Regions from separate parts of the Bacillus sp. EB106-07-01-XG149 genome, predicted to be linked through region 1. Evidence: riboswitches for the same ligand, from Rfam matches in the RefSeq annotation. Region 1 holds a riboswitch; each other region holds the start of a gene.
The links. Region 1 has a riboswitch for thiamine pyrophosphate ahead of thiT (energy-coupled thiamine transporter ThiT). Riboswitches for the same ligand answer to the same signal wherever they lie in the genome.
Positions count from the first base shown of each region.

Region 2: it holds a riboswitch for thiamine pyrophosphate, as region 1 does, so the genes downstream of both, tenA (thiaminase II) here and thiT (energy-coupled thiamine transporter ThiT) in region 1, are expected to answer to the same signal.
Region 3: it holds a riboswitch for thiamine pyrophosphate, as region 1 does, so the genes downstream of both, thiC (phosphomethylpyrimidine synthase ThiC) here and thiT (energy-coupled thiamine transporter ThiT) in region 1, are expected to answer to the same signal.
Region 4: it holds a riboswitch for thiamine pyrophosphate, as region 1 does, so the genes downstream of both, AC3WTA_RS26150 (MTH1187 family thiamine-binding protein) here and thiT (energy-coupled thiamine transporter ThiT) in region 1, are expected to answer to the same signal.

Region 1 is NZ_JBYTDP010000002.1:1,070,813-1,075,442, reverse strand. It holds gene AC3WTA_RS11790 (sensor histidine kinase) at 1-1,097, shown strand, start outside; gene thiT (energy-coupled thiamine transporter ThiT) at 1,307-1,921, opposite strand; TPP riboswitch at 2,008-2,109, opposite strand; gene AC3WTA_RS11780 (FeoA family protein) at 2,304-2,531, shown strand; gene feoB (ferrous iron transport protein B) at 2,528-4,516, shown strand; gene AC3WTA_RS11770 (FeoB-associated Cys-rich membrane protein) at 4,533-4,630, shown strand, end outside.
Region 2 is NZ_JBYTDP010000008.1:1,729-6,358, forward strand. It holds gene AC3WTA_RS24055 (DUF3965 domain-containing protein) at 1-419, shown strand, start outside; gene AC3WTA_RS24060 (hypothetical protein) at 662-1,000, opposite strand; gene AC3WTA_RS24065 (SH3 domain-containing protein) at 1,006-2,160, opposite strand; TPP riboswitch at 2,430-2,541, shown strand; TPP riboswitch at 2,602-2,705, shown strand; gene tenA (thiaminase II) at 2,788-3,483, shown strand; gene AC3WTA_RS24075 (ABC transporter ATP-binding protein) at 3,452-4,201, shown strand; gene AC3WTA_RS24080 (ABC transporter permease) at 4,201-4,630, shown strand, end outside.
Region 3 is NZ_JBYTDP010000005.1:155,063-159,692, forward strand. It holds gene lldP (L-lactate permease) at 94-1,749, shown strand; TPP riboswitch at 1,821-1,936, shown strand; gene thiC (phosphomethylpyrimidine synthase ThiC) at 2,049-3,809, shown strand; gene AC3WTA_RS20520 (arsenic transporter) at 3,911-4,630, opposite strand, start outside.
Region 4 is NZ_JBYTDP010000010.1:95,533-100,162, reverse strand. It holds gene AC3WTA_RS26155 (methyl-accepting chemotaxis protein) at 1-1,395, shown strand, start outside; TPP riboswitch at 1,457-1,558, shown strand; gene AC3WTA_RS26150 (MTH1187 family thiamine-binding protein) at 1,660-1,980, shown strand; gene AC3WTA_RS26145 (ABC transporter permease) at 1,952-2,725, shown strand; gene AC3WTA_RS26140 (ABC transporter substrate-binding protein) at 2,722-3,720, shown strand; gene AC3WTA_RS26135 (ABC transporter ATP-binding protein) at 3,717-4,466, shown strand; gene AC3WTA_RS26130 (hypothetical protein) at 4,533-4,630, shown strand, end outside.

The sequences.
Region 1 (4,630 bases):
AGAACAAACACATACAATATACAACACAAACAATGGACGATGAAAAGAATGATATAAAATATAAATTATTAATTAAGCCAATAAAAGAAAAAGACGGATCAGTAACATATATTTATGCAATGGCTTCTTTACAGCCTGTAGATGAAGCAGTACAAATGGTGCAAGATTACTACATTTACATCATTGCATTTGTAGTCGTTCTCATTTTTCTAGCTTCGTTTTATTATTCAAAACAAATTGCAAAGCCGTTATTAAAAATAAATGATACGACGAAGAAAATAGCACACTTAGATTTCACAGAACAAATACCGATTACTTCAAAAGATGAAATTGGTGATTTATCGAAAAATATTAATGTATTATCTAATAAGCTCCATTCGCATATTGGACAGCTAGAACAAGATATTGAAAAGGAAAGAAAGTTAGAAAATACGCGGAAAGAATTTATTTCTGGTGTGTCGCATGAATTGAAAACACCGCTGAGTATTATGAAAAGCTGTATTTCTATTTTAAAAGATGGAGTAGCTGAACATAAAAAAGAGTACTATTTTCAGGCGATGGAACGAGAAGTAGATAAAATGGATACTTTAATTTTGGATATGCTTGAGTTAGCTAAATTTGAGTCAGGTACATATAAAATGAAAAAGGGTTTATTTTATATTGATTCAGTAATTGAAGATATATGTGAATACCTTTCTGTGGACATAGAGAAAAAAGAACTTCGTGTGCATAAAAATATATGTTCAGTTGAAGTGATGGCAAATCAAAGTCGGATTGAACAAGTCATCGTAAACTTCATTACGAATGCCATACGTTATACACCAAATAAAGAGGATATTATGATTTCCACAATAGATGAGCAGGATCGTATAAAAGTGTGTATTGAAAATAAAGGTACTCACATTGAAGAAGAACAATTAGATAAAATTTGGGACCGTTTTTATCGCGTGGATGCAGCTCGTCAGCGTTCACAAGGTGGAACGGGTCTTGGGCTAGCTATTTCTAAAAATATTTTAGAACTACACGATGCTGAATATGGGGTAAAGAATACAGAAGACGGTGTATTATTTTACTTCTACTTACCAAAAAAAGCGTAGATGGTACATGCTACGCTTTTTTTAATTTATTTTCATATTATCTTTACCTAATCTTTATTTTTAAACAGTATACTTTGGATAGAAAATGAGGTTATGTAAGGAGTCGATGAACCGTGCATAGCAAGTGGCTAAGTATAATGGTATTTATTTTCTTTTGTGCATTTATTGTATTTTTAATTGATATTACGATATGAAAAAAAGAGCGCTCATTAAGCGCCCTTTTTTTGTGTATTCATTTGATAAGCACTGATGCTTTTGAATAAGCGTGGTGAAGTAAGGAATAAAAATATAAGTAAAACTGTACATAAAATAAAAGAACCAAGCATTGTGGCACCATTTACGATTAATGAATATAGCACAGCTGATTGACCTTTCGGTGCATATTGCCCAAAGAAAATAATACCGGCAATAAAATGACAGAAATAGCGTGCAAAGCTACCAACAAATGTAGCAAGAATAATGTAACCAATAACTTTCTTTCTTTCGTTATTTTCATTGGAAGTTAAAAGTGCTTTTTGAATTGGTCGATAGAATAAACCAGCAAATCCAATAAAAGCAAAGGCAATGAAGTACTCAATAAATGCTTGAACAGGTGTTAAAATGTAAGCATCACCTACAACAATTTGTAATAATCCCCAAATTAAGCCACCTAAGAAAGCAGATTTAAAGCCCCAGCGATATGCAATAATAAAAATAGGAATCATAGCAAATGAAATGGAACCGCCTGTTGGAAGTTTAAGTGATAATGGTAAAATGTCGATAATCATGGCGAAGGCTGCAAGAATAGCAGATTCGATCATCGCTTGTAAATTGGTGTTACGCATATTGTCTCCCCCTAAAACCAAGTTGTACAAAAAAGAATAGATATCATAGGAGGATACGAAATACGTAAATAAAAAAGAGGTATGTATTTCGGACGTTTGCACAATCCCTGCGTTAGCATTAACTAACAGGTTCGAAGGGTCGGAACGAAGTGTTCCCTCTCAGCGGCATGGCTCCCCCTGTGATAACGAGATTCTTTATTTGCTATTGTTTATTGTAAGCGAAATGGATGAGAATGGCAAATAAATACGGTATGACAATTATTGAAATAGAATTGTAGTGAAATGTTAATAAATATGAAGCAAAAGGGTATAGTACAAGAGAAATAGATTGTGCTATAATTTTTCTGAAAATAATTATCATTCTCTTCTGAGGGGGAAGGTTATGAGCTTAGTAGATATTAAAATCGGTGAGAAAGTGCTAGTAAAAAGTGTTCAGTCTTTAGATTATTTACTAAAGAGAAGATTGGCTGCTTTCGGTCTTTCTGAAGGAAGCGAACTTCGCATGAAGCAAAAAGCGATGTTCAAAGGTCCTTGTACATTGGAGTGTCGTGGACAGTTAATTAGTATTCGTCATTGTGACGCGAAAATGATAAAGGTGGAATTAGCGTGAATAAGGTAGCTTTGCTAGGGAATCCGAATACAGGAAAGACATCATTATTTAATGCACTTACTGGTTCTTATGAGTATGTAGGGAACTGGAGCGGTGTAACAGTAGAAAAGAAGGTTGGTAAATTAAAAGATAAGCAAGGGACATTAATTGATTTACCAGGTGTTTATGATTTGAATCCAGTTTCGCGTGATGAAGGTGTCGTTACAAATTTTCTACTAACAGACGAATTTCATCATATGTTAAATATAGTGGATTCTTCGCAATTCGAGAGAAATATGCATTTAACGTTGCAATTACTTGAATTTGGAAAGCCGGTTTCAATTGGATTAAATATGGTCGATGTGGCAAAGCAACGAGGCATTGTAATTGATGTAAAACGATTATCAGAACTATTAGGTGTAACAGTCGTTCCTGTCGTTGCAAGAAGTGGAAAAGGCTGTGAAGAACTACTTGCTACTCTTAAAGAAAATGACAAAAACGAGAAAAAGCCATTCATTATTTCATATGGTGTACAAATGGATGAAGGAATTGGAGAGGTAATAGCTCTTTTAGAGACAGCGAATTATAAGCATCCAAGATGGTTAGCCCTGCAATTTTTAAGCAATAACGAAGTAGTAGAAAAAGAAATGAAAGCATTACCAATTTGTAAGGAACTTGTAGCCATTCGATCTCGCTTAGAAGGAAAACTTGATTGTACGTTGGAAGAGCACATTTACAAAACTCGTGAAGCGTATATTGAAAAGTTAAAAACAAATGTTATGAAGCATGAGAAAGAAGGAAAAATTCCTTTTTCGGAAAAAATTGATAGATTAATTACACATAAAATTTTAGGACTTCCAATCTTTTTAGCAGTTATGTTTTTTATTTTTCAGGTTACGTTTACGTGGATTGGTACACCTTTATCGGATATGTTAGATGGCTTTTTTGGTGGACAGCTTACAGATTGGGTGACGGCTGGTCTCACAAGTGTTGGAGCTTCTGATTTTATTCAAGCACTCGTTACAGAAGGTATTATTGCCGGTGTTGGTGCAGTATTAGTATTCGTTCCACAAATCTTTGCACTATTCTTTTTCATTTCATTATTAGAAGACTCAGGATATATGGCGCGAATTGCAGTTGTTATGGATCGAATTATGGAGTTCTTCGGTTTAAACGGAAAAGCGTTCATTCCGATGATTATCGGTTTTGGATGTAATGTTCCAGGTATTATGGCAGCGAGAACGATTGAACAAGAAAAAGAACGTTTACTTACAGTTCTTGTAACACCATTTATGTCTTGTTCAGCGCGTTTACCTGTATATGCATTATTTGCGGGAGTGTTCTTCCCTAATAGTCAGGCAACTGTTGTATTTTCTTTATATGTTGCAGGTATTGTTCTTGCGTTATTAGTTACAAAAATTATGTCTCTTACTATTTTAAAAGCGGAAAAGTCTATTTTCGTCATTGAACTACCTCCTTACCGCGTGCCACAAGCGAAAACGTTATGGCTAAGCACGTGGGAGAAAGGGAAAGGATTTGTTCGTAAAGCAGGTACATTCATCTTCGGTGGTTCTGTTGTCATTTGGTTATTAAACTATGCAGGTCCATCAGGATTTGGTGTTGATATGGGAGACAGTTACTTAGCGATGATTGGTGGGTTTATCGCACCACTATTTGCACCGCTCGGCTTTGGAACATGGCAAGCTGCAGCATCTCTTTTAACAGGATTTTTAGCGAAAGAAGTTGTCGTTTCTACAATGGCAATTATTTATGCGGTGAAAGAAGATGTGCTAGGAAATGTTATGGGAGCACATTATACTGCGTTATCAGCATATGCATTTATGTTCTTTATTTTATTATATGTTCCGTGTTTAGCGACAGTAGCTGTTATTAAACGTGAAACAGGATCAGCGAAATGGACGATTTTCTCAGTCGTTTATCCGCTCGTAGTTGCTTATGTATTAACGCTCATTATATACCAAGTTGGATCTTTACTCGGATTCTAGAAGGAGATGTATTGTGATGATGGTCAATATTATAATTGGAGCTATCATTTTTGGTTATGCAGCATACACGTTGGTTAATTTTGTAAAGAGAAGTAAAAAAGGAAAATGCGCAGC
Region 2 (4,630 bases), on a different contig from region 1:
AAATTTCAGATCGATTAGACCCATTGAAAACTACTCATGTAGATGATTATTTATATGTAATGAAAGAAATGATGGAGCATATGACGATAGGGATAATGGATCGATATGATCATTTTATCGGAAAGTTATTATCATATGTGCCATTTTTCGAAATGATTCAAGTTCCGCAACATGCATATTATTGTGAAGAATTACTGTATATTTGTAAGGGCATTGAATATAAAGAAGAAATATTACGCAATTATATATTTATACAATTACATGATTGTTTACCATCATTCTTTAAACTATTTCTTAAAAATAAGCGTTATGCAACGATTCATGACATTCTGTTCTATTGGTGTGATGATGAACAAAGAATGAGTTTAGAGAAAAAATATAATCTTAGCTTTATTTATGAAAAATATGCTTGTGGATAAAGAGCATTTTCTATATAAAAAATTTATATAAATTAAAAAGGATCTCAAGTTTATGTGAGATCCTTTTTTTTATTAGTAAAGCAAGGAGAACGCAATTAAGACGAGAAATAAAATTCCATAAAGGAGAAATTGTGCCGTATTGCTTCCTTGTATACCAAAAAAAGTATTTATTTTTGTGTATAAATTCAATATATATTTTAGCGGATTATCTTTGAAAGATCGGTACACAATGTCTCCTCTTTCTAAGCTTTTTGTTCGTGTTTTTTGTTAGTAGGGACATGAATGTATCTAGCTATGAATAATAAAACAGCCATAAAGAATACAGGAAATACGGTAGATAAATAAAAACCATTACTAATAATATTTGTTATTAGGGCACTTAATAGAAAGATGGCATTATATATATGGGCAATTTTTTGTTTTAATTGTACTTGAAAGGATTCCATCATAATTTCTAAAGCAACAAAAGCAATGATAATAGATAAAAATACAGTGTTTGTATTGTAAATGATTAAACAATAGATTAAACCTAAAAAGGCGAAGTATTCAATTAAGAGAGGTATATTGATATTGCGTTGCATACAATTTACCTAACTAAATATGGCAGTGGGTTTACTGCATTTGTTTTTTCAAAATTCCATTCTCCATTGTGTAATTCAAAATGAAGATGTTGCCCGTATGAATGACCTGTGTTTCCCATATGACCTACTAATTGTCCAGCTTGTACTTGATCACCAGCTTGTACAGTGCGATCTTTCATGTGTGCATAGACTGTTGTATATAATTTCCCGTTTATTTGATGGGCGATGAACACAACATTGCCATAGCTAGCTGAATAATATGATTTCACAACTTTACCTGCAGCTGCCGCCTGGATAGAGACATTACCTTGAGCTGCAATATCTATACCATAATGCATTTGTTCCCAGCGTATATCAAAGGTTGAGCTAATTCTTCCTTGAGTAGGGAATTTGAAAACTGCTGGAATGGAAGTAGGTTGAGCCGTTTGAGCTTGTGATTGATTTTGCATCACATAATGTTTTGCTACGTATCCGTATCCTGTGCCAAAACGAATTTTATACCAAGTTCCTACAGTTTCCACTACTTGTATTTGTGTACCATTTTGTAATGAACCAAGTAGTGCACTACTTGTACTAGCGTTGCCACGTACATTAAGTTTAGGTGTTGCAACTGTGTATTTCGTATTATTTTGAACTGTGATGCCTTTTACTAAAGGCTGTGAACCATTAGCCACAAATGCTTTTTGTACGTAACCTGTTTTGCCATTATGTAAAATTTTATACCACTCGCCTTGTTCTTCTTGAATGGTAATGAATTTTCCATTTGGTAATACATCTAAAATTGAAGATTCTAAATTAGGTTCAGAACGAACGTTTAATGCATTGGCATTAACGATGTATTGATTATTAGATTGAAGTTTGTTTTTTAGTAGAATAGCATCTTTTTGTACGTAACCTACTTTATTATTAACAGATACTTTATACCAGCCATTAGTTGTTTCAAGTATGTTCACTTTCGTATTAAAGCGAATTGTATCAATTGATGAGCTATTTGCGTTATCTTTTGTATGTAAGGCTACTTGATCGACTTTGACATATCCAGTTTTCACATTAGATAATTGTTCAGCGTTGGCTGTTTGTACATTTGTTTCTCCCATAGAAGGAAGTAAAGAGGCAATTGCGACAGTAGTTGCTGTTAAAGCAGTAGCTTTCATATTCATATAATAGAGACCTCCTCTAGTTGTATAGTTGTAATTTTATTATAGTATAAAGATATAATATAGTGGGTGTATTCACATAAATGTAATATGAAATCAATATAAAAATAAATTTTTTGAGGATAATGATTCCTTTTTATCCGATTAATTAGGATAATAATTTCTAAGATAGAATATAAGTATTATATAGTTTTGTTATTTTGTTGACAATTGAGAAAATTAAAACAGTTGATGATGTCTTATTACGATGTTATACTGACAGTGATAATTTCATAGTTTGCTAGGAGAGCTGGTGTTGCCAGCTGAGAGTAGGCCGTAAGCCTTTGATCCTTTTCATTACCTGATCTAGATTATGCTAGCGTAGGGAAGCAATTCGGACACTAATAATAAGTCCCCGTTTCTTTGCGTATAGAAACGGGGCTTTTTTGTTTGAAAATTTCATATTGAAACCACTAGGGGTGCTTGTTGTGCTGAGAGAGGAATAATCCTTAACCCTTATAACACCTGATCTAGGTAATACTAGCGAAGGGAAGTGGAGCAACGAATAAATTATAATTTTATTTGCTGTAACCACTTCTTATTTAGAAGTGGTTTTTTATTTAGATATATAAATCGAAAGGGGATAGAGAAATGAAATTTTGCGATAGATTATTAGAAACTGTACAACCAGTTTGGGAGATGAGTCATAATCATCCGTTTGTAGTAGGTATGGGGGATGGCACGTTAGAAAAAGATAAGTTTCAGTATTACGTTATTCAAGATTATTTATATTTGTTAGATTATGCAAAGCTATATGCGATTGGTGTTGTAAAAGCAACGAACCCACAAGTAATGGGGAAATTTGCTGAACAAATTGATGGCATATTAAATGGAGAAATGACAATCCATAAACAGTATGCAAAAAGACTTGGAATTTCTATAGAAGAGATAGAGTCTGCAAAGCCATCTGCTAAAAATTTAGCTTATACAAATTACATGATGTCTGTATCTCAAAATGGCACACTTGCGGAATTAATAGCAGCACTTCTTCCATGTATGTGGAGCTACTGGGAAATTGGAAAGCGTTTAAATGATATTCCTGGAGCAAGAGATCATGAGTTCTTTGGTGAGTGGATTCAAGGATATAGTTCTGAAGAATACGGTAACCTTTGTATTTGGTTAATCGATTTATTAAATGAAATGGCAGTTGGAAAGTCTGAAAAAGAGCTAGATCGATTAGAGGAGATTTTCCTATATTCCAGTCGATTTGAATATTTATTCTGGGATATGTCCTATCGTAAGGAGATGTGGGGATTTGAGGAGCAAGAACATACTACAGTTTCATAATGTTTCTTTTCATTATGATGAGAAACCAATCATCAATGAATTAAATGCTTCTATACAAGATAAAGAGTTTGTAAGTATTATCGGACCGAGTGGATGCGGGAAAAGTACTCTATTTCGCCTTATTACAGGTTTAGAAGAAGTAAGTACTGGGCAGATAGAGCTGACAGAAACGAAGAGCCATCCTGTAGGGTATATGCCCCAAAAAGATATGCTCCTGCCGTGGCGAACGATTATTGAGAATGCTGCTCTGCCGCTAGAGTGTCAAGGTGTACAGAAGAAAGAAGCACAAATAAAGGCCAAGGAACTGCTACATAAATTTGGCTTACAAGGGTATGAGACAAAATATCCGAAAGATTTATCTGGTGGTATGAGACAACGCGTATCTTTTATTCGAACTTTATTAACAGGCGGGGAGATATTGTTGTTAGATGAACCGTTTAGCGCGTTGGACGCTTTAACGAAGGCATCTTTGCAAGAATGGCTGTTTGAACAATGGAAAGAGTGGGAAAAAACAATTTTATTTATCACTCATGATGTGGAAGAAGCGTTGTTTCTTTCTAATCGAATTTTAGTAGTAGAGCAGCAACCGATAACTACTTTAACCGAGAGGGTTGTACCGCTTGATCGTAATCGAACAAGAAAAGATTTATATAAGCCTGAAGTGTTAGCGCTTAAAGATGAGCTTCTTAGTATGTTACAAAGGCAGGTACTCGTATGATGAACCGGTTGAAGGAGCTATTACCTGCCCTTACACTTTCTAGTATTTTACTTGCCTTTTGGGAAGTAGGCGCAAGAATCGTAGATGAAATGTACATTTTACCGTCACCGTCTGCAATTGTGATGAAGATATGGAAACTAAAAGATATATTATTTACGGTTCATTTGCCGGCAACCTTATCGGTCGTTTTAATAGGGGTGGCTATTTCTATCGTACTTGGGGTAGGGCTAGCGATGTTAATGAATGTGAGTAATTGGATGGAGAGAGCATTTTATCCATTATTAGTTGCCTCACAAACGATTCCTATTACAGCGCTTGCGCCGCTTTTCGTTTTATGGTTTGGATATACGATCTGGAGTAAGGTTGTTGTTACTGTTTTAATTACGTTTTTCCCAATTGCGGTCAATACGTATGATGGACTACGCAGTA
Region 3 (4,630 bases), on a different contig from region 1:
TTTTTTTCTTTTTAGACTTAAAGGTATGATGACCTGATAGTCTATTGATGAGGTTATTCTATTTAAAAGGGGATTCTTTAGGGGGAGAGAACAATGAACACATGGACACAAGTTTATGATCCGTTCGGAAACATTTGGATTTCGGCAGCGGTCGCACTTATTCCGATTATCTTTTTTTTCTTAGCTTTAGCAGTTTTCCGCATGAAGGGGTATGTGGCAGGATTTATTACAGTTGTACTTACAATTTTAGTTGCGTTATTCGCTTATAAGATGCCGTTTACGATGGCGATGGCAGTGACGGGATATGGTTTTTTATACGGACTATGGCCAATTGCTTGGATTATCATTATGTCGGTATTTTTATATAAAATATCTGTGAAAACAGGTCAATTCGATGTGATTCGTGCATCTGTATTATCCATTACAAATGACCATCGTTTACTCGTTATTTTAATCGGTTTTTCATTCGGAGCATTTTTGGAAGGGGCAGCAGGATTTGGTGCACCAGTAGCGATTACCGCAGCGCTTCTTGCAGGTCTTGGGTTAAATCCTTTATATGCAGCGGGTCTTTGTTTAATCGCAAATACGGCACCAGTAGCGTTCGGAGCGATGGGAATTCCGATTACAGTTGCTGGACAAGTAACAGGTATTGATCCGCATAAAATTGGACAAATGGCTGGGCATCAATTACCGTTCTTATCATTATTTGTTCCGTTCTTTATCGTATTTTTAATGGATGGATTTAAAGGGGTAAGACAAACATGGCCGGCTCTATTTGTAGCAGGTAGCTCATTTGCAATTACGCAGTTCATTACAGCGACGTTCTTAGGACCAGAACTTCCGGATATTACGTCAGCACTTGTAAGTTTAGTGAGTTTATCGCTATTCTTAAAAGTTTGGCAGCCGAAAGAAATCTATCAGTCTAAAGAAGCAAATAGTGAAGTAGCAGCAACGGCGATATCTATGCCGAAACTAACGGTAGGAAAAGTAGTAAAAGCATGGTCTCCATTCATTATTTTAACTGTGATGGTAGTCATTTGGAGCCAAAGTTTCTTTAAAGCGTTATTTGCTCCAGGCGGTGCTTTGGAAAGCCTTGTGTTTAAGTTTGATGTTCCAGGCTTACACAATTTAGTAATGAAAGCAGAACCAATTGTAAATAAACCGACGCCTTATGAAGCAATCTTGAAATTAGATATTTTATCAGCGACGGGAACAGCAATTTTAATTGCTTGTATCATTTCTATCTTTATTTTGAAAATGAGTGCAAAAGATGCAGTAGTAACATTTAAAGAAACGTTACATGAACTTAAGATGCCAATTCTATCTATCGGATTCGTATTAGGATTCGCGTTTATCGCAAACTATTCTGGTCTATCTTCTACATTAGCATTAGCACTTGCAGGAACTGGCGGACTATTCCCGTTCTTCTCACCATTCCTAGGCTGGATCGGTGTATTTTTAACAGGATCCGATACGTCAGCGAATGCACTGTTCTCGAATTTACAAGCGATTACAGCGCAGCAAGTCGGTGTATCTGAAGTACTTCTCGTTGCAGCAAATACAACGGGCGGTGTAACAGGAAAGATGATTTCTCCGCAATCGATTGCGATTGCTTGTGCGGCAGTTGGACTTGCTGGAAAAGAATCAGATTTATTCCGATTTACAGTGAAGCATAGTTTATTCTTCGTAATTATTGTTGGTATTATGACGTATGTACAGGCATATTATTTAACGTGGATGATTCCATAAATAACAAAAGAAATAAACTTTGCATTTTTCAGATTATCGTGTATGATGAGAAAGTATTGAAAATTAAATCAGTGATAAACTAGGGGTGCCTAACGTATGCGTAGGCTGAGAGAGAAGCGTGTGAACTTCTTAACCCTTTGGACCTGATCTGGCTCGTACCAGCGTAGGGAAGTTAACGGCTTTACATAATGATGTCTTTATGAGCCAGGTCCTTATTTTTTTATGGACCTGGCTCTTTTTATTTTGGCATACGCTGGCCATATCTCGTCCTTGTCACGTACAGGGGGGCAACAAAGGTTATGAAACAGTCTGTTTCAGCTGAGCAAATTGAATTGAAATCGAGTTTACCAGGAAGTAAGAAAGTGTATGTGGATGGACCACGCACGGGTATGAAAGTGCCAATGCGCGAGATTGAACAAAGCGAAACGAACGGTATTCCGAATCCGCCAATTCGTGTATATGATACGAGCGGTCCTTATACAGATCCTGCGTATAAAGTGGAACTGGAAAAGGGGTTGCAGGCGCCGCGCCACTCTTGGATCCTGGAGCGCGGAGATGTAGAAGCATACGAAGGGCGCGAAGTAAAACCAGAGGATGACGGTGTGAAAGTGGCTTCGAAACATACGCCTGTTTTCCCGCAAATGGATCGCCAGCCGCTTAGAGCAAGGCATGGTGCAAATGTTACGCAAATGCATTATGCACGTAATGGTATCATTACGTCTGAGATGGAATATGTTGCGATTCGTGAAGGAGTAGAGCCTGAGTTTGTTCGTAAGGAAATCGCGGAAGGTCATGCCATTTTACCAGCGAATATTAACCATCCGGAAGCAGAACCGATGATTATCGGCCGTAACTTTCACGTAAAGGTCAATGCAAATATCGGAAACTCTGCTGTATCTTCTTCTATTGCAGAAGAAGTAGAGAAGATGACGTGGGCAACGCGCTGGGGCGCAGATACGATTATGGATTTATCTACAGGTAAAAATATTCATACGACGCGTGAGTGGATTATTCGTAACGCGCCTGTACCAGTTGGGACTGTACCGATCTATCAAGCGCTGGAAAAAGTAAACGGAATTGCAGAAGATTTAACGTGGGAAGTGTATCGTGATACGTTAATTGAGCAAGCTGAGCAAGGTGTTGATTACTTTACGATTCACGCGGGCGTATTACTTCGTTACATTCCGATTACTGCAAAGCGTACGACAGGTATCGTTTCACGTGGTGGTTCAATTATGGCACAGTGGTGTTTATTCCATCATAAAGAAAACTTCTTATACACTCATTTTGAAGAGATATGTGAAATTATGAAGCAGTATGATGTTTCGTTCTCTCTTGGAGATGGATTACGTCCAGGTTCGATTGCAGATGCAAATGACGAAGCACAGTTTTCTGAGCTTGAAACACTTGGTGAATTAACGAAGATTGCTTGGAAACATGATGTGCAAGTGATGATTGAAGGACCTGGGCATGTACCGATGCATTTAATTAAAGAGAATATGGAGAAAGAGCTTGATATTTGTCAGGGCGCGCCGTTCTATACACTTGGGCCGTTAACAACAGATATTGCACCAGGTTATGACCATATTACATCGGCAATTGGAGCGGCGATGATTGGCTGGTTTGGAACGGCGATGCTTTGTTATGTAACGCCGAAAGAACATTTAGGTTTACCGAATAAAGATGATGTTCGCACGGGGGTTATTACGTACAAAATCGCTGCACATGCAGCTGATCTTGCGAAAGGGCACAAAACGGCTCATCAGCGTGATGATGCACTTTCAAAAGCTCGCTTTGAATTCCGTTGGCGCGATCAATTTAATTTATCTTTAGACCCTGAACGTGCGATGGAATATCACGATGAAACACTGCCAGCAGAAGGTGCGAAAACGGCTCATTTCTGTTCAATGTGTGGACCGAAGTTTTGTAGTATGAGAATTTCACATGATATTCGTGAATATGCGAAAGACAATGATTTAGAAACGAAAGAAGCAATTGAAAAAGGGATGAAAGAGAAAGCGAGAGAATTTAAAGACACTGGTAGTCATTTATACCAATAATACGTTACACCTCTTTACTTGATTGATCACACTGTAGTACCTAACTTAAATATAGAAGAAGCCCCCTTTACTAAGACGGTAGCAAAGGGGGCTTCTGTTGTTTATAGGGCGAAGAAGAGGTGTACCCAGTAGTATAAGAGGAATAATGTGACGACTGTTGTGAGAGGAATAACGATAAGGGATACACTTAAATAGTCTTTCCATTTTACTTTAATTTTGTTTTGTTTCAGGATATACATCCAAATGAGGGAAGCTAACGTACCAATTGGTAATAATAGTGAACCGATGTCACTGCCAATAATGTTTGCCAGGTAGATAGTTTTTAATGTGACTGGGTCTAGTCCCATTTCTGTTAATGTGATTGTACCAATCATAAGTGCAGGATGGTTATTGAAGACGTTAGAGAGGAGAGAAACGAGTCCGCCCATTGCAAAGCTGGCATAGAGTAGATGCTGACTTACAACTGGCTCAAGCCAATTTACAAGTGCTGCTGTTAATCCTGCGTTGTGAAGCCCGTAAATAATTACATACATAGAGAAAGCGAAAATTAAAATGTGCCACGGTGTTTTTTTCAAAATATCGACTGGGTTTGTTCGTAAGTAGTACCATCTCCAGATGAGAAGAACGAGTGAACCGAGTACAGCAACAATTTCGATTGGGATGGATAAGAAGGATGCAACGAAAAGTAGACAGCGCATAAGGAAGACGAAGCCTAATACTTTTAGCATGAATTTTGTACGTTTTTGTTTCGTATCAACAGAATTTTTTCCTTTTAACGGATGGAAGTTTTTCGTGAAGAACATTTCTTCGATATCATATGA
Region 4 (4,630 bases), on a different contig from region 1:
GATTTGTCTACAGGTTTAGCAAATGTTGTTGAAGTAAGGCCGGGAGAATATTATAAACAACCAGATCTTTGGATGAAAGCATATGATAAAGTAATGAGCACGAAAAAAGCAAACATGACAGTAGTATATGAAGATCTATTAGGGTCATGGGTAACGATATTAGAGCCAATTAAAGATGGAGACGGAAATATTGTGGCAATTGTTGCAGCCGATGTAGATGCTTCGATTGTTCCTATTACAAAGGAAAAATTCATTATACAAGGTTTAATGTTTATTTGTATTTCTGTTTTAATTGCAACTGTTATTCAATTCTTAATTGTGCGTAACGCACTTGCTCCATTGCGAGATTTACGTGAAGGATTACGCAAAGTCGGTGAAGGTGATTTAAGTATTAAGTTAGAGGAAAGACCAGATGATATTGGTATTATTAATTCGTATTTTAATAATACCATCGAGAAGTTTAAAGGAATTGTAGATAAAGTGAAGCAGACAGCAGAACAGGTTTCCTCATCTTCACAAGAATTGTCAGTGAGTACGAAAGAGAATAGTATGGCGGTTCAAGAAATTGTAAGTTCTATGGTTGAGTTAAGAGCTAGCGCTCAGTCACAAGAAACGTCAGTACCACAGTATTTAGGTATTGTATATGAAATGGAAGATAAGATGGAAGAGATAAAAAATGCTGCAGAACAAATGGCGAAAGAGTCTGAAGGTATGGAGCATCATTCAGTAAAAGGAAATGGTGTTATTGAAAAGACGATGAATCAAATGATTATAATACAAAATGCAGTACAAGATTTATCTTCTATTATGTATTCTTTGGAAACAAAATCAAAAGAAATTAGTGATATAGTAACTGTAATTACAGGTATTTCAAATCAAACTAATTCGTTAGCGTTACATGCTTCTATTGAAGCTTCACGTGCTGAAGCAACCGGAAAGGGATTTGCTGTTGTTGCTGATGAAGTGAGTAAATTAGCAGAGCAGACGGAAGCATCAGCAAAAGATATAGCAAAATTAATAGGGGAAACACAAGCTGAAACGAAAGAAGCTATTGTTTCAATACAAAAAGCTTCAAAAGAAGTAGAATCTGGAATTGAATTTGTTCAAAGTAGTGGTGCTTTCTTTGAAAAAAATTCAAAATCAGCACAATCTGTTACAAATCAAGTTAGAGCTGTTTTTAGCAATTCAAGTGATATATTGCAAAATAGCCAAAATATTGTTCGTGTCGTAAATGAACTATCACATATCGCAAATATGTATGCGAATAGTAGTAGTAATATTGAAACGAGTATGAAAGAACAGGAAATGTCTGTACAAGATATTGCCGAATTAGCGAGTTCTTTAAGATGGCTTTCACAGGAGTTACAAGAGTTAATTGGGGAATTTAAAAGTTAAATGAAATGATTATACATGCTTTTGTTTGTTCAATAAAATAAATCATGCTACAATGAAAACGAATTAAGGACCGGGGAGCCAATTGGCTGAGAGGATGTAAATAAACATCGACCCTCCACCTGATCTGGATAATGCCAGCGTAGGGAGTTACTTAAAGTGATGTAGCATATGTTATTCTATAATAACTTGCATACAAGGCTTTCCTACGCAGTAGGAAAGCCTTTTCTTGTTTTAAAATTTTAATTTTATAAGGGGGATTTTACTATGTCACAACAAGTTACAATGTCATTTTCAGTAGTACCACAAGCAAAAACAAAAGATGTATATTCTGTTGTTGATAAAGCAATTGAAGTTGTACAACAATCGGGAGTTCGTTATGAAGTAGGAGCAATGGAAACAACGCTGGAAGGAGAATTAGATGTACTTCTTGATGTCATTAAACGTGCGCAACAAGCTTGTGTAGATGCTGGAGCAGAAGAAGTGATTACTTCTATTAAAATCCATTATCGTCCAAGCACTGGTGTAACGATAGATGAAAAGGTTTGGAAGTACCGTGATGAATATGCAAAACCAGAAGCAATCTAAAATAATTACAACAATTTGGCTTATCCTTCTCATAGCGATATGGGAAGGATCTGTTTCATTATTTAAAATTGAACCGTGGATTTTACCGAAGCCTTCTGCCATTGTTCAAGAATTAATTGGAATGAAAGATTTACTATTACCGAATACGATGCAAACACTGCAAGAGGTTTTAATTGGACTATTCTTTGCAATTTTAATTGGGACAAGTATTGCAATTATTATGGACGTTATCCCTTTATTTCGTATTTTAATAAATCCGTTGCTTGTTATTTCGCAAACAATTCCAATCGTTGTACTTGCACCGTTATTTATTATTTGGTTTGGATATGGAATGCTACCGAAAGTAATGGTAGTAATACTCGTTTGTTTCTTCCCGATTGCGCTTAGCATTTTAGAAGGTTTTCAAACAGTAGATAAAAATATGTTGAAGTTGTTGCAAACGATGAAGGCAACGAAATGGCAAGTTTACCAGAAAGTAAAGTTTCCAGCAGTGCTTCCATACTTTTTCTCAGGTTTAAAAATTGCAGTTACATATAGCGTAATGGGAGCGATTATTGGGGAATGGCTCGGTGCCAGTGAAGGATTAGGAGTTATGCTTACGAGAGCTACAAAATCCTTTTTAACAGCCCGAGTATTTGGTGTGGCAGCAATTATTGTTATGGTGACACTATGTCTGTATTTTATCGTGGAGTTTATGGCAAGAATAACAGCACCATGGATATATAGAAAGGACGGCAGGAAATGAAAAAAGGTTTAAAAGTTATGTTGGCTGCCTTATTAGCAGTAGGTGTGGCTGGATGTAATCCGGCGAAGAAAGAAGAAAGTGCAAGTAAAGATCAAAAAGTAAAAGTAGTATTAGATTGGTTTCCAAATACGAATCATACTGGCTTATATGTAGCGCAAACGAAAGATTATTATAAAAAGCAAGGCTTAGATGTAGAAATTATTCAGCCTGGTGATAATGTGACAGCGGAGCAAATGATAGCTTCCGGAAAAGCTGACTTCGCAATAAGCGCACAAGAAAATGTAACGTTGGCTCGTGTAGAAGGTATTCCTGTTGTATCTGTCGGAGCGATTATTCAGCATAACACTTCAGCTTTTGCATCGCTTAAGAAAGATAACATGACTTCACCGAAAGATTTTGAAGGTAAACGTTACGGAGGCTGGGGAGGACCAGCAGAAGAAGCAACGCTGAAGACAATCATGGAGAAGCATCAAGCTGATTTTAATAAAGTTGAAAAAATCATCTTAGGACAAACAGATTTCTTTAAATCAATCGGTCGTGATGCAGACTTTGAATGGATATATTACGGATGGGATGGAATTGAAGCGAAGCGCCAAGGAAAAGAGTTAAATACGATTATGGTGAAAGACTTAGACCCAGCGCTTGATTTCTATAGCCCTGTTATTATTACGAGTGAAAAACATACGAAGCAAGATAAAGACTTTGTGAAAAAGTTTATGAGTGCAACGACAGAAGGTTATAATTTTGCAATTAAAGAACCGAAAGAAGCTGCTGATATTTTAATTAAAGCAGTTCCAGATGTGAATAAAGAATTAGTACAAGAAAGTCAAAAATGGTTAAGTACGAAGTATCAAGATGATGCAAAAGCGTGGGGAGTACAGAAGGAAGAAGTTTGGACGAATTACATGAATTTCTTATATGATAACAAAGTTATTAAGAAGAAAATTGATGTGAAAGATGCCTTTACAAATGAGTTCCTTCCAAGTGAAAAATGAGTGGATTACAAATAAAAGAGATTGTAAAAGCTTTTGATGGAAAGAATGTATTGGCAAATATTAGTGCTTCTATACGAGAGGGAGAGTTCGTTTCCTTTGTAGGACCGAGTGGTTGCGGGAAAAGCACATTATTAAATATGATTGCAAATGTTGAAAGCCCAACAAGTGGGAATGTAACGTATAAGGATAGGCACGTACAAGAGCAAGATGTTGTAAGTTATATGCCGCAACAAGATTTATTATTACCTTGGCGATCAGCTTTGCAAAATATAGTTCTTCCATTGGAAATCGAAGGGAAACCGAAAAAACAAAGGCTGACAGAGGGAATGGAAGCATTAAAGCAATTTGAACTAGATGAATATGCAGACCATTATCCAGATGAATTGTCTGGTGGTATGCGTCAAAGAATTAGTTTTTTGCGCACATATTTATGTGAAAAGCCAATTATGCTACTTGATGAGCCTTTTGGAAAATTAGATGCCTTTACAAAAATGGAAGTACATAGCTGGCTTTTAAACTCTTGGCACCAAGAGAAGCAAACAATCGTTATGGTTACACACGACCTAGATGAGGCAATCTTGCTTTCAGATCGCGTATTTATTTTATCTCAAAGACCAGCCTCAATAGTTGGTGAGGTACAAGTGAAATTACCTAGACCGAGAACGATGGATATGTTAACATCACTTGAGTTAAAGAAGGATAAGGAAGAAATTCTGAGAGTATTAGCTCCTTATATGAAAAAATAGAAAAAGTCTTTTAACAGTTTTTGGTATAATTACTGTTAAGAGGCTTTTTTATATAGGGGGAGAAAGATGAAATCTATAGAGAAAATAGTTGATTCATTAACGCCGGACAATCTTGAAGAAGGAAAGTCCTTATTAAAAAATCATATTTTATTAATGAAGTATGG